2 regions of the Streptomyces sp. NPDC002838 genome follow, and region 1 is predicted to be linked to the other one. Evidence: riboswitches for the same ligand, from Rfam matches in the RefSeq annotation. Region 1 holds a riboswitch; the other holds the start of a gene.
The links. Region 1 has a riboswitch for cyclic di-AMP ahead of ABT063_RS29805 (transglycosylase family protein). Riboswitches for the same ligand answer to the same signal wherever they lie in the genome.
Positions count from the first base shown of each region.

Region 2: linked by a shared signal. The riboswitch ahead of ABT063_RS29485 (M23 family metallopeptidase) and the one ahead of ABT063_RS29805 (transglycosylase family protein) in region 1 are both predicted to bind cyclic di-AMP.

Region 1 covers NZ_JBEOVF010000027.1:22,423-29,824, reverse strand. The annotation lists gene ABT063_RS29820 (DUF501 domain-containing protein) at 1-477, opposite strand, end outside; gene ABT063_RS29815 (FtsB family cell division protein) at 499-975, opposite strand; gene eno (phosphopyruvate hydratase) at 1,096-2,385, opposite strand; gene ABT063_RS29805 (transglycosylase family protein) at 2,719-3,411, opposite strand; cyclic di-AMP (ydaO/yuaA leader) riboswitch at 3,416-3,611, opposite strand; gene ABT063_RS29800 (transglycosylase family protein) at 3,807-4,826, opposite strand; gene ABT063_RS29795 (cytochrome P450 family protein) at 4,978-6,273, opposite strand; gene ABT063_RS29790 (nucleoside triphosphate pyrophosphohydrolase) at 6,270-7,265, opposite strand.
Region 2 covers NZ_JBEOVF010000026.1:85,025-92,426, forward strand. The annotation lists gene ABT063_RS29455 (aspartate aminotransferase family protein) at 1-235, shown strand, start outside; partial or broken gene ABT063_RS52335 (XRE family transcriptional regulator) at 305-909, shown strand; gene ABT063_RS29470 (DUF6126 family protein) at 906-1,028, shown strand; gene ABT063_RS29475 (tyrosine-protein phosphatase) at 1,033-1,830, opposite strand; gene ABT063_RS29480 (alpha-galactosidase) at 2,012-4,081, shown strand; cyclic di-AMP (ydaO/yuaA leader) riboswitch at 4,387-4,545, shown strand; gene ABT063_RS29485 (M23 family metallopeptidase) at 4,550-5,503, shown strand; gene ABT063_RS29490 (DUF6250 domain-containing protein) at 5,698-6,417, shown strand; gene ABT063_RS29495 (SGNH/GDSL hydrolase family protein) at 6,563-7,348, shown strand.

The DNA of each region.
Region 1 (7,402 bases):
CGGCAGCATCTCCAGCGCCTCGTCGCCCAGGGGGTTGACCCCGGGGCCGGCCGCCAGGGAGTGGGCGACCAGGACGTGTAGGCACTTCACCCGGTCCGGCATGCCGCCCGCGCTCGGGAAGCCCTTGAGCTCCTCGATCTCGTCGCGGCGCCGGATGTAGTCCTCGTGCGCGGCGCGGTAGGCGGCGGCGAGCACGGGGTCGGTCTCCAGCCGGGCCGTCATCTCCTTCATCACGCCGTTCGCCTCCAGCGTGCCGATCGCCGAGGAGGCCTTCGGGCACGTCAGGTAGTACAGCGTCGGGAAGGGCGTGCCGTCGGGCAGGCGCGGGGCCGTCTCGACGACGTCGGGCTGCCCGCACGGGCAACGGTGCGCGATGGCGCGCAGGCCGCGCGGCGGACGCCCGAGCTGCTGCTTGAAGGCCTCGACGTCCGCGTCGGTGGGCTCGGTGCGCGGGGTGGGCGGCGGGGGGGTTTCCATTCGTGTCTTTCTGTCATCCGTTCACTGGTCGGCGGCGTCGGACTTGTCGACCGCGTCCCAGACGTTCGAGTACCAGGGGCGGTCGGCCGCCCCCAGGTCGGCGCGCGACTGCTTGGCCGCGTCCGGGTCGATGACGATGTACCCCGTCTCCCCCGGCATCACATAGTGCAGCCGCTGCCGGATCCGCTGCTCGGCGTACGCGTCGTCCTGCCAGCGTGCCTTGAGGTCCCGCAGCCGTTCGACCCGCTCGGCGGCCTCTTCCTTCTCCCGCTGCAGATCGGAGATCTCGGCGCGCTGGGAGACGTACTGCCTTATGGGATAGGCCATGGCCACGATCAGCGTGCACAGCACCAGGGCGAGCAGCGCCGCCCGGCCGGTGAGCCGGGAGCGGCGGGCCTGCCGCTTGGTCTGCGAGCGGTAGACGCGGGCCGCGGTCTGCTCGCCGAGCAGCCGGATCCTGGTCGCGGTGGAGAAACGGTCCCGCTCCTTCACGGCCATGCCCCGCCTCCGTTCACCTTCATACGTGCGTACGTCCCCGGACACGGTACGGGACCGGGTACGGGGACGTACGTACGACTGGCTAAGGCTTAACCCCGTAAGGGTCAGCCCTTGCTGTGCTTAATGGTTCGCAGAGCGAAACCGCGGGAAGGCCGAGCGGCCCGCGTACACCGCCGCGTCGTCGAGGATCTCCTCGATGCGCAGCAGCTGGTTGTACTTGGCGACGCGCTCGGAGCGGGCCGGGGCGCCGGTCTTGATCTGGCCGCAGTTGGTGGCGACGGCGAGGTCGGCGATGGTGACGTCCTCGGTCTCGCCGGAGCGGTGGGACATCATGCACTTGAAGCCGTTGCGCTGGGCCATCTCGACGGCGTCCAGGGTCTCGGTCAGCGAGCCGATCTGGTTGACCTTGACCAGCAAGGCGTTGGCGGCGCCGTCCTCGATGCCGCGGGCCAGGCGCTCGGGGTTGGTGACGAACAGGTCGTCGCCGACGAGCTGGACCTTGTCACCGAGCTTGTCGGTGATGGTCTTCCAGCCCTCCCAGTCGTCCTCGAACAGCGGGTCCTCGATGGAGACGAGCGGGTAGGCCTCGACGAGCTCGGCGTAGTACTCGGTCATCTCGGCGGCCGTGCGCTCCTTGCCCTCGAAGCGGTAGGAGCCGTCCTTGTAGAACTCGGACGCGGCGACGTCGAGCGCGAGGGCGATCTGCTCGCCGGGGGTGTAGCCGGCCTCCTTGATCGCCTCGAGGATGAGGTCGAGGGCCTCGCGGTTGGAGCCGAGGTTCGGGGCGAAGCCGCCCTCGTCGCCGAGGCCGGTGGCCAGGCCCTTGCTCTTCAGGACCTTCTTGAGGGTGTGGTAGACCTCGGTGCCCCAGCGCAGCGCCTCGGAGAAGGTCTCCGCACCGATCGGGGCGATCATGAACTCCTGGATGTCCACGTTGGAGTCGGCGTGCGAGCCGCCGTTCAGGATGTTCATCATCGGAACGGGCAGCAGGTGCGCGTTCGGGCCGCCCAGGTAGCGGAACAGCGGCAGGTCGCTTGCCTCGGAGGCGGCGTGGGCGACGGCGAGCGAGACGCCGAGGATGGCGTTGGCGCCGAGGGAGCCCTTGTTGTCGGTGGCGTCCAGGTCGAACATCGCCTGGTCGATCAGGCGCTGCTCGGTGGCGTCGTAGCCGACCAGCTCCGGGCCGATCTGCTCGATGACGGCCAGGACGGCCTTCTCGACACCCTTGCCCTGGTAGCGGTTCGGGTCGCCGTCGCGGAGCTCGATGGCCTCGAAGGCACCGGTGGAGGCGCCGGACGGGACGGCGGCACGACCCGTGCTGCCGTCGTCGAGGCCGACCTCGACCTCGACCGTGGGATTGCCTCGGGAGTCCAGGATTTCCCGGGCTACGACGACGTCGATGGACGGCACGAGCATCTCCTTCTTCAATGTGACGCGGGTCAGCAGGACCGCGGTGGGTTCTGCGAGACGAGCCTAACCGGCTCCGGGGCATCGGCCAGCCGGTCACCCACCCGTTGGGCAGAACCGAGAGTAAATTGTTTCCGAACGGAACAAAGAGTGGGTACGAAGGGCACGCCAAAAGAGGGCACGCCGAGAGGCAGGCATGAAAAACCCCGCCCCGGTGCGTACGGGGGAAGACGCACCGGGGCGGGGGGCCCGTGGGGACGGGGGGCGGCCCTCACGCGGCCTCCACAATGGAGCTCACGTATATGAGGGCGCTGTGGTTCAGCTACCTGCCCGCTGTCACTTCAGGTGGAGCTGCTGACCCGGGTAGATGAGGTCGGCTTCCTCGACGATGTCCTTGTTCAGCTCGAACAGCTTCTCCCAGCCGCCCTTGACGTCGTGCGCCTCGGCGATGGAGCTGAGGGTGTCGCCCGTGACGACCTTGTACTCGCCGTCGCCCTTCTTGACCTTCTTGCCGGTCGGGGTGGTGACGGTCTTCTTGGCGGCCGGACGCTCGGCGGAACGCGAGGCCGGCTGCTCGGACGAACGGGTGCTGGTCTCCGAGGAGCCGCTGTTCGAGGAGGAACCGCTGTCGGACGAGGCGCTGCCGCCGCTGTAGCCGGCGCTCGACAGGCCCTTGCCGCAGACCGGCCAGGCACCCTTGCCCTGGCCCGCGAGGACCTTCTCGGCGATCTCGATCTGCTGGGCCTTGGTGGCCTGGTCGGCGGTGGAGGCGTACTGCGTGCCGCCGTACCCGGCCCAGGTGGAGGCGGAGAACTGCAGACCGCCGTAGTAGCCGTTGCCGGTGTTGATGGACCAGTTGCCGCCGGACTCGCACTGGGCGACGGTGTCCCACTCGGAGGCGGTGGCGGCGGAGGCGTTGCCGGCCACCATCAGCGGGGCGGCGACGGCCGCGCCGGTGACACCGGCGATGGCGATGGCCCGAGTGGCCTTGGACGGACGACGGTGCTTGCCCTTGCCGGAAAACAGCATGGATGGATCCCCTCACCGACGCCTACGAGGTGAGCTGTCGGGTTCGGGCCGGTTGAGTTGCCCGGTCGTGTCACGCACATGGTGTGCGCGGCACGGCTTAACCCCAAGCCGGTGCCGGCCGCGAGCCCCCGAAGGGCCTCAACTGCCGGACCCGGCGCTTACCTTGGGTCCCCCGCTCCTGCCTACGGCGCTTGACGCGACGACTGTTCCCATGCGGCCGCTGGCAGGATTCGGCGTTGCGGCAGCCGGGGCTCACGGTGGCGAGCGGTCCTGACCGTAGACACGCGATCCGCCGAATTTCAAAGACGATCAGGGCTTCTGAGACTCATCCCACACTTTCATCAAACCGGACATTCGGTGGCGAAATGTGACGCGAACTCCCGTCACCTTTCGCCTTATTCGGCACCGACTTCAAGGGTCTGACCGGGGACGATATGACTGGGATCAACACCGATCGCCTCTTTGTTCTCGTCGTAGAGCGCACGCCACCCGCCTTGGAGGCCAAGGGAGTCGGCGATGGACGCGAGAGTGTCTCCGGGGCGGACGGTGTACGAGTCGCCGCGGGCGGCGTGGCGGCCGGTGGAGTTGCCGGTGGCGCCGGTGTCGGCGGGGCTCTCGTCGGCACTGCCGCCGCGGTGTCGGCCGCCACTGAGTGCCCCCGTGTCGACCAGGCCCGAAAAGCCGCCCTCTTGCCAGGAGTTGCCCGAGTCGCCCTCATTCGTCTGGCCTGTGGAGGGGCTGCCGGATTCCCGTGAGGCGGAGGAGTTGGAATCGGGGGATGTGTCCGACTTGGCCGAGTTGTCCGTCGCCTTCGACGGATCCGACGGGATGTCAGGGGGAGTGTCGGACGGAGTGGGTGACGTGGACGGCGAAGGGGAGGAGGCGTCCGCGGACGAGTCCGCCGACGAATCCGAGCCGAACAATCCGGACGAGTCGGATGAGTCGGTCGATCCGGATGAGCCGGTCGAGTTGGACAGTCCCGTCGAGCCCGACGCACCCGCGTCGCCCGCCACGCCCGTGTCGACGTCGGCCGAGCCGGAGTCCTTGTCGAGTCCGTTGAGCAGGCCGCAGGTGGACCAGTAGCCCACACCCTTGTCCGCGAGGATCTTCTCGGCGACGGCTATCTGCTGGGAGCGGCTGGCCTGGTCGGCGCGCGAGGCGTAGTCGAGGCCGCCGTACTGATCCCAGTCCTCCTGGGTGATCTCGAGGCCGCCGTACTTCCCGTCGCCGTTGTTCTCACTCCAAGACCCGCCGGTCTTGCAGTCCGCGACCTGGTCCCACGTCGTGCCGCTGGCCGCGCTCGCGCCGGTGGCGCCGAGGAGCGGGATCGCGATGGCGGAGCCGGTCACCCCGGCCGCGACGAGGAGTGCCGGAGCCTGGCGGGGGCGACGGTGACGACCGTTCCCGGAGAGCATGCGGATACCTTTCGCGAGACAGCTGTGACCGGTGCGGCGGGTGGGGCTCGGGTGCCGCGCTGATCCGTGAACGTATAGGCAGTCGATCACTTGTCACAAGTTAATGCCGCGCAGATCACGTGAAGATCACAGACTTGAGGGCGTGTCACCTTTACGCAGGTGAGAGCAGTCGACCACGGGGCGTGAAATCGACCGGCAACGTGCGCAGCCCACGCATGATGAGGCCTCCTCTCCAGCGCAAATCGGCTGAATCCACCGCGAGTCGCAGGTCCGGCAGTCGGGTGAGCAGTGTGGCGAGAGCGGTCTGGCCCTCCAGACGGGCGAGGGGGGCGCCGAGGCAGTAGTGGATGCCGTGGCCGTATCCGAGGTGCTGGTTGTCGCGGCGGGAGAGGTCGAGAACGTCGGGGTCGGCGAACCGCTCCGGATCCCGGTCCGCGGCGGCCAGGACGACGAGGACGGGGTCGCCGGAGGCGATGTCCTGCCCGCCGATGCTGAGCGGCCGGGTGGCGAACCGCCAGGTGGCGAGCTCCACGGGGCCGTCGTAGCGCAGGAGTTCCTCGACGCCGGTCTCCAGGAGGGCGCGTTCGCCGGCCGCCAGAGACGTCTGGAGGCGGGCGCGCTGGTCGGGGTGGGTGAGGAGGGCGTAGGTGCCGTTGCCGATCAGATTGACGGTGGTCTCGAACCCGGCGAACAGGAGGATGAAGGCCATGGCGGCGGCCTCGTTCTCGGTGAGGTGCTCGCCGTGGTCGGAGGCGCGGATGAGGCCGGAGATGAGGTCCTCGCCGGGGGTGGCGGTCTCCGGGAGGGCTTCGCGCTTGCGGTGGATGAGGTCGGCGAGATAGCCGCGCATCTTCTTCACCGACCGCGCGACGCCTCCGCGCGGGCCTCCGCCGTGCCGGATCATCATCCCCGCCCAGTCCCGGAAGTCGTCCTGGTCCTCGCGCGGGACACCGAGCAGGTCGCAGATGGCGTAGATGGGGAGGGGGAAGGCGAACTCGTGGATGAGGTCGGCGCTCCCCTTCTCCACGAACTGGTCGATGAGATGGTCCGTCAACTCCTGCACGCGGGGTGCGAACTCGGCGACCCGACGGGGCGTGAAGGCCTTGCTGACGAGCCGACGGAGCCGGGTGTGGTCCGGCGGGTCGATGTTGAGCAGATGGGTCATCAACTCGGCCTTGCGCTCACCGGGGATGCCGGTCTTGCCCTTGGCGTGCGCGGGCTCGTCATGATGCGCCGGGTTCTTGGAGAGCCGCGGGTCGGCCAGGGCCTGCTTGGCGTCGGCGTAACGGGTGACCAGCCAGGCCTCCACACCGCTGGGCAGCTTCGTCCGGTGGACGGGGGCGTGCTCGCGGAGCCAGGCGTATGCCGGGTACGGGTTGGTGGCGAACTCCCAGGTGAAGAGGTCGGGGGCGGTGGGGATCGGGGTGGGGGCGGGCTGGTCGGTCACTCCTCGAGCCCTTCAGCTGCCCGCACGGCGTCGCGGTAGGCCCGCGCGGCGCTGCGCAACGCCGCCTCCGGGTCCAGGCCGGCCGCCTCCGCCCGGACCGCCAGAGCCAGCAACTCGTATCCGATGCCCTCCCCCGCCGGCAGTGGCACTTCCAGTCCCGCCGTCCGCACCCGCGACGCCAGCTTCGCCGCCAGCGCGAGGCCCGGCTGGCCGAGGGGGACGCCGTCCGTGACCGAGGTGCGCTGCTTTTCCACCGCCTTGGTGCGCAGCCAGTGCTCCTTGACCTCCTCGGGGGTGGTCGCCGTCTCGTCGCCGAAGACATGCGGGTGGCGGTGGATCAGCTTGGTGACGATGCCGCCGGCCACGTCGTCGATGGAGAAAGGAGTGTCGGGGTCCTCCTCGGCGATACGGGCGTGGAAGACGACCTGGAGTAGGACGTCGCCGAGCTCCTCGCGCAGCTCGTCGCGGTCCCCCTCCTCGATCGCCTCGACGAGTTCGTACGCCTCCTCGATGCCGTACTTCGCCAGGCCCTTGTGGGTCTGCTGGGAGGACCAGGGGCACTCGGCTCGGATGCGGTCCATGACCTGGACGAGGTCGAGGAGACGGGCACCCGGCAGGTCGTAGGAGGCGGGGAGCAGCTCCAGCTCCGGCATGTGGACGCGGCCGGAGCCCGCGAGGCGTGCCAGGCCGTCCGTGAGGGCCGGCTCGCCCTCGCCGGTCGCCACGACGACCACGGTCCTGCCGCCGGCGCACACGTCGACCAGCTCCTCGGCCGTCGGCGACGCCTCCTCGACGGCTGTCCCCGCCTCACGCAGATACGGCAGCTGCGGGTGCGCGCCGTCCGCGCACAGCACGCGGTCGGCGGCGTGCAGGGCCTGCCAGGCGGGCCAGGACAGCAGGCCGGGCGCGACGCGGTGGCTGGTGGTGAGCAGGACGATGCGGCCGGGGGCGGCTTCGGGGCTGGTCGTGGCTCCGGGGCTGGTTGCGTTCACGGTTCGAAGCTAACGCACGCCGCCGACGGCCTCGCGGGTTGTCCACAGGCCGGGTGTCCACAGGCCGGGTGTCCACAGGCCGGGTGTCCACAGGCCGGGTGTCCACAGGCACGGTTGTCCACAGACCCATGGGCCTG
Region 2 (7,402 bases), on a different contig from region 1:
CCTCTTCGCGCAGATGGTGGTCGTACCGCTGTTGCAGCGACACCGGATCCTCACCCAGGTCTCCGGCGACCACCTGGAGGTGATCAAGCTGATCCCGCCGCTGATCGTCGGCGAGCGGGAGGTGGACCGCTTCGTGGACGCCTTCACGGACGTGATGGACGACGCCCACCGTGGCAGTGGGCTGATGTGGGACTTCGGCAAGACACTGGTCAAGCAGGCGGTGGCGAACCGCTGACCAGACGGGGTCTTGCCCCCTGAGGCAAAAAGTTTGCCCCAAGGGCAAGACCCCGGCTGAATGGGGAGCATGAGCTCTCCCGAGTCCGAGCCTTCGGTGGAGGCGGTCCCGCTCGTCGCGCCCCAGCTCCGTGCCCTGCGCCGCCGGGCCTCCCTCACCCTGGAGTCCGCCGCCCGCGCCGCCGGCCTGTCGCCCGCCCCGGCCTGACTGGCATGGAGCCCGGTCCTACGCTCCGTAGCGCACCTGATACGCCCGGTGTGTCGTTGGGGGCGACAATCAAGTCCCCGACTACGAGCGAATCCCCGCACTTGCTCCGGCGGCTGGAAGGGTCGTCGTCGGACAGGCATGACCTGTCAAACTCCCCGGAGCGATCCAGGGGAGAGTCTCCCGGGCCGCCCGGGAGAGAACTTCAAGGTACGACCGTCTCGGAGCCGATGAGACAGTTGCCGACGGGGACGCGGCATGCAGGCACTGCCTCCGCGTCCCGTCCGGCACCTCGGCGGGACACCACGCACCGACTCGCGCCGGGCGACAGCGCGCACTCCGACTCGCTGACCCCGCACCGCATCGCCGCCGAAGACCGCGACGGCGTCGAGCTCCTGTTCGTCCACACCCTGCTGCAGAGCCCCACGGCCACGCTGTGCCTGGGCCCCATCCCTGGAGAGACGCCATGAGAGACATGGAGGAGAAGTTCCCCCGCGCCCTGTGGGTGCGCCTCATCATCTACATCGCGGTGGGGCACCTCTTCGCGGCCTTCATCTACCTGCTGTTCGAGGTCGGAGTGAAACGGTGAGCGCTCAGTCGAGCAGCCGCTCCCGCAGGCGCTCCCGGAGCTCCGGGGAGACCCCGAGGCCCTTCTCCAGGTAGGTCTCGACGCCGCCCCAGATTTCCTCGATGGTCTCGAAGGCCGCCGCCAGATACTCGGCGCGCGCCTCGAACAGGGGGCTGAGCAGCTCCATGACCTCGGGGGAGTAGGCCGAGGCGGAGTTGCCGCTGCGGTGCACCTTGTAGCGGCGGTGCTTGGCGTTCGACTCCAGGTAGTCGGCGAGGATCGCCTCGCGCTCGACGCCCAGGGTGAGCAGCGTCACGGCTATCGACAGACCCGCGCGGTCCTTGCCCGCCGCACAGTGCATCAGCGCCGGGACGCTGTCCTCGGCGAGCGAGCGCAGCACCTGCGTGTGCTCGGCGGTGCGCTCCTTGATGATCGCGCGGTACGCGGTGATCATCCGGTTCGCGGCCTTGCCGTCCGACAGGATCGCCCGCAGCTGGTCGAGGTCGCCGTCGCGGACCATCTTCCAGAACTCGGCGCCGTCCGCGGGGTCGGTCAGCGGCAGGTTCACATTGCGCACGCCCGGCAGCTCGACGTCGGGCCCCTCCAGCTTCTGGTCCGCCGCGTTGCGGAAGTCGAAGATCGTGTGCAGGTCCAGGGAGGCGAGGAAGGCGGCGTCCTCCTCGGTCGCGTGTGCGAGATGGCCGCTGCGGAACAGCACTCCGTGCCGCACCCGCCGTCCGTCCACGGTCGGCAGCCCGCCCACGTCCCGGAAGTTGCGCACTCCGGTCAGCTCGGGCTCGGTCGACGGGACCTGCTGCGTCACGAGAGCTCCTCCCCTTCGATCCCGCCTGCGCGGCTCGGCGGCGGGCACGCACTCGACCATACGACATGGATTCCTGGGGCAATGAGTTGTCCACAGGCGTTGCACCGCGGGCTCACGGCCCTTGATGATGTTGACGCTTGAGCGCACCTGTTCGTGTCTGTTCGTATCTGTGAGGGACTGGATGCTGGAGATCGCCGAGAACGGCCGTACGTGGATTCTGTCCGGGCCGGCCAGCAGTTACGCCGTCCATCTCACCGACGGCGACGAGCTGCTCCACCTGCACTGGGGGCCACGGATCGCCCTCGCCGACGCCGAGGCGCTCGCCGTACGGCCGCTGCCGGACTACTGGGCCTTCGAGTCCCCTCTCGACGGACGCGAGGAGTACCCGGTCGAGGGCGGCCCCCGCTTCGTGCGTCCCGCCCTGTCGGTGCGCGCCGAGGAGGGGCGCGGCACCGAGTGGCGTTTCGAGGCGTACGGCACCGAGGGCGAGGAGCTGCGGCTGCGGTTCCGTGACGGCGGGCTGGCGATCACGCTGCACTACCGCATGCGGGAGGACGTCGTCGAGCGTTGGGTGACCCTGGACAACGAGGGACCCGCGGTGGAACTCCTGCGCGCCGACTCCGCCACCTGGACCCTGCCCGACCGCGACGGCTGGCGGCTGTCCCAGTTGCACGGCCGCTGGGCCGCGGAGTCCCGGCTCGTGCGCTCCCCTCTCACCTACGGCGAGAAGGTCATCGGCAGCCGGCGAGGCCACACCGGGCACCAGCACCTGCCCTGGGTCGCGCTCGACACGGACGCGACCGAGGAACGCGGTGAGGTCTACGGCTGTGCCCTCGGCTGGTCCGGCTCCTGGCGCATCGCCGTGGCCCAACTCCCGGACGCGCGCGTGCAGATCACCGGCGGGACCGGGTACGACGACTCCGGTCTGCTCCGTCTGGAGGCGGGGGAGTCCTTCACCACGCCCGTCTTCGCCGGCCTGTGGAGCGACGGCGGCCTCGGCGGGGCGAGCCGGGCCTGGCACGCCTACCAGCGCGCGCACGTCATCCCCGACGCGGACCGGGACCGGCCGGTCCTGTTCAACTCCTGGGAGGCCACGGAGTTCGACATCTCCGAGGAACAGCAGCGGGTGCTGGCGCGGCGGGCCGCGGCGATGGGCGTCGAGCTGTTCGTGGTCGACGACGGCTGGTTCGGGGCGCGTACCAGCGACCGCGCCGGACTCGGTGACTGGACGCCCAACCCGGACCGCTTCCCCCGCGGCCTCAAGCCCCTCGGCGACTACGTGCACGGGCTCGGCATGCGGTTCGGTATCTGGGTCGAGCCGGAGATGGTCAACCCGGACAGCGACCTGTACCGGGCCCATCCGGACTGGGTGCAGCACCAATCGGGACGAAAGCGGACGGAGTTCCGCAATCAGCTCGTACTGAACCTCGCGCGCGAGGACGTTCAGGAGTACCTCTGGGAGCAGCTCGACGAGCTCCTCTCCAGCGCCCCGATCGACTACGTGAAGTGGGACTTCAACCGCTGCTTCACCGACGCGGGCTGGCCCGGCGAGCCCTACCCGCAGCGCCTGTGGGTCGACCACGTGCACGCCCTGTACGGCCTCCTGGACCGGCTGCGGGCCGCCCACCCGGGCGTCGCCTTCGAGTCCTGCTCGGGCGGCGGCGGCCGGATCGACCTCGGTGTCATGAGCCGTACGGACCAGGTGTGGACCTCCGACAACACCGACCCGCTCGACCGGCTCACCATCCAGCATGGCTTCAGTCAGATCCACCCGGCCCGGGTCATGGCGGCCTGGGTCACCGACAGCCCTAACGCCATGCTCAACGGCCGGGTCAGCTCGCTGCGCTTCCGGTTCGTCAGTGCCATGGCCGGGGTGCTCGGGGTCGGCGGCGACCTCGCCCGGTGGACCGAGGAGGAACTCGCCGAAGCCCGCGACTGGGTGGGTCTCTACAAGGAGATCCGGCCCCTCGTGCAGCGCGGCGACCTCTACCGGCTGCGGCCTCCGGAGGGCGGGCTGAGCGCGGTGCAGTACGTGCTCGGCGACGAGACGGTCGTCCTCGCCTGGCTCCAGGCGCAGCGTTACGGCGAGCCCGTTCCGGCGGTGCGGCTGCGCGGCCTCGACCCGACAGCGTCGTATGAATGCCGCGAAACGGGCGAAGTTCACCGGGGTGCGGTGCTGCTGCACCACGGGATGCGGACGGGGCTGCGGGGTGACCTTGATGCGACGGTTCTCCGGCTGCGTCGCATCTGAGGCTTCTGCCCGAATTAGCGTCCTTCATTCCAACTCCTTCTGGAATTAAGGGAGCTGAGAGGGTCACGTGAGGAGTGTCATATTCGTGACCGAGCGTCGCCCGTCATGTTCACGTAATTTACGTGGTTTTCAAGGGCGTTTGACCAAAAGAGAGGTTCGGAAATTCACGCAGGGTGACGGGGAATTCTCGTAACGGATCAACTCGGACGCATTCACAGGCAACCTCTACTTGTCCCTGTGCGTCTGGGTCGCTTACGTTCACCACCGATCCGGACGGACGCCCAATCCTGCCGCCGCCCGGAGCCCGCACACAATCACCCGTACACGGCAGGAGCGGGGGACCCACAGGCACAACCGCCTGCTCCGGTCTCCGGAACAGGCTAGGGGTAAAGCCGCGCTTCGGCGCGGCCGGGCATCTCCAGTCCGCACCCGACAGCTCACCTCGTAGGCGCCGGAGAGGAATTCGCCATGCCCGCGAAGGGTAAGCACCGCCGTCCCAAGTCCCAGCGTTTCACCCGCTCCATCGCCGTCGCCGGAACCGGCGGCGCCGCGCTCGCCCTCCCGCTTCTGGGGGCCACCGGCGCCCATGCCGCGACCGGTCAGTCCGTTTCGGAAAAGGCCGTTCAGTCGTCCGTTCCGGCCACTCGGAAGGCCGAAAAGGTGGTGGCTGAAAAGAAGCAGGCCGCTAAGGCCGAAGGCGTGAAGACCTATTCGGTGAAGGCCGGCGACTATCTCGCCAAGATCGCCGATGAGCAGAACGTCAGCGGTGGCTGGAAGAAGCTCTACGCCGACAACCGTGAAGTCGTCGGCGACGACCCGTCGCTGATCCACCCCGGCCTGAAGCTCACGCTCGGCAAGAAGGCGACGACTGGCACCACCAAGGCGCCGTCCGCCCCGTCCTCTTCCTCCAAGGCGTCTGGTTCGTCGGATTCGTCCGCGGCGCCGAAGTCGTCCTCCTCGGCGAAGTCGAACTCGACGGCCGCCGAGCAGAGCTCCGAGGCCACCGGCACCTCCAGCGGCTTCAGCACGCCCGTGTCCGGCGCCGTGAGCACCGCCTACCGCGTGGCGGGCAGCATGTGGTCCAGCGGGTACCACACCGGCGTCGACTTCGCGGCCCCGACCGGCACCTCGCTCAAGGCCGTGGGCGCGGGCACGGTCGTCTCCGCCGGCTGGGGCGGTGCGTACGGCAACCAGGTCGTCATCAGGCTCGCCGACGGCCACTACGCCCAGTACGCCCACATGTCCTCGATCTCCGTCTCGAACGGTCAGTCCGTGACCGCGGGCCAGCAGATCGGCCTCTCGGGCGCGACCGGCAACGTGACCGGCCCGCACCTGCACTTCGAGATCCGCACCGGCCCGGGCTACGGCTCGGACGTGGACCCGGTCGCCTACCTGCGCTCCAAGGGCGTCTCCGTCGGCTGACGCCCCACCCGACCGCCTGCCTGACACGCCGCCGAAGGCCGGACCCCGATCCCCGGGTCCGGCCTTCGGTGTGTCGCGGTGTCAGGGTGTCTGGGGTGTCTGGGGTGTCGACAGGGAGGGGATGGAGGGAACAAAGTGAACTCCGTAGCACTGCAAGCGCTTTCTGCTACCTTCTGCGACCTATGGAGGTTCCCGTGACGACCACACGCAGAGCTTTCGGAGCCTTGACGGCCGGTGCCGCCCTCGCGGCCCTCGCCCCCACGCCGGCGACCGCGACGCCCGGCCACCGACGCGGCCGGCTCATCGCCCGCGACGACTTCCGGCACGGACTCGACCGGTGGGCCGTCGAACTCCAGGGCGGTGGCACCGTCGCCGCGTCCCGGGGCGTGCTGGAGATCGACGTGCCGAGTGGAGCGACGGTCTGGTTCAAGAAGAGACTCGAAGGGCCGTACATCCTGGAGTACACCGCCACGCCGGTGTCGGAGGGCGGCGTCAACGACCGCGTCTCGGACCTCAACAACTTCTGGAACGCGGTCGACGTCCGCTCCCCGGACGACCTCTTCGCCACACCGAGGAGCGGGGCGCTGGCGGAGTACGACCACCTGAAGACGTACTACTCCGGATACGGCGCCAACTACAACACCACCACCCGGCTGCGCCGATACGTCGGCGAGGCGGGCGTCCGCCCGCTGGTCCACGACTACACCGAGCCGCTGCTCGTGGCCAACCGGCCCCACCGCGTCCGTATCGTCTCCGACGGCTCGACGGTCCAGTGGTGGAACAACGGGCGGCTCGTCTTCGACTACACCGACCCGGAGCCGTACACGGAAGGGCACTTCGCCTTCCGGACGGTGTGGAGTCACTTCCGGATCAGGGGCTTCCGGGTGTGGCGATGGATGCCCCAACACCGCTGATCAGCGGCCTATTCCGGGCTTGACCAATCCTTGAAGAGTGGCTTATCTCACCGCCCGTCAACCCTTTCCTACGGTCGCGTAGCTCACATCCGAAGGGGAATCATGATCCGACGTGGCAGACGATTCGAAGAATGACAACAGTTCAGTGATCGGGTCGTACGTGGCGGTGGGGGACAGCTTCACCGAGGGCGTCGGCGACCCCGGACCCGACGGGGCGCTCGTCGGCTGGGCCGACCGGTTCGCGGTACTGCTCGCGGACCGGCGGCCCGAGGGCGACTTCAAGTACACGAACCTCGCCGTGCGCGGCAGGCTGCTCGACCAGATCGTGGCGGAACAGGTCCCGCAGGCGATCGAACTGGCGCCGGACCTGGTGTCGTTCTGCGCCGGGGGCAACGACATACTCCGGCCCGGCACCGACCCCGACGAGGTCGCCGAGCGCTTCGAGCGGGCGATCGTCCGGCTCACGGCCGTCGCGGGCACGGTGCTGGTGACGACCGGCTTCGACACTCGTGGCGTTCCCGTGCTCAGGCACCTGCGCGGCAAGATCGCCACCTACAACGGGCATGTGCGGGCCGTCGCCGACCGGTACGGCTGCCCGGTCCTCGACCTGTGGTCCCTGAAGACCGTGCAGGACCGCCGGGCCTGGGACGACGACCGGCTCCACCTCTCGCCCGAGGGGCACACGCGCGTGGCGCTGCGCGCCGGACAGGTCCTCGGCCTCGAGATCCCGGCCGACCCGGACCAGCCCTGGCCCCCGCTCCCGCAGCGCGGCACGCTCGAGGTGCGGCGGGACGACGTCCACTGGGCGCGCGAGTACCTGGTGCCGTGGATCGGCCGCCGGCTGCGCGGGGAGTCGTCGGGGGACCATGTGACGGCCAAGGGCACGCTGTCGCCGCACGACATCAAGACGCGGATAGCTTCGGTGGCTTGAGGGGCTTCGGATGCCCGGACGGCACCGGCCGGGCATCCGGGTTCCGAGGGTGGG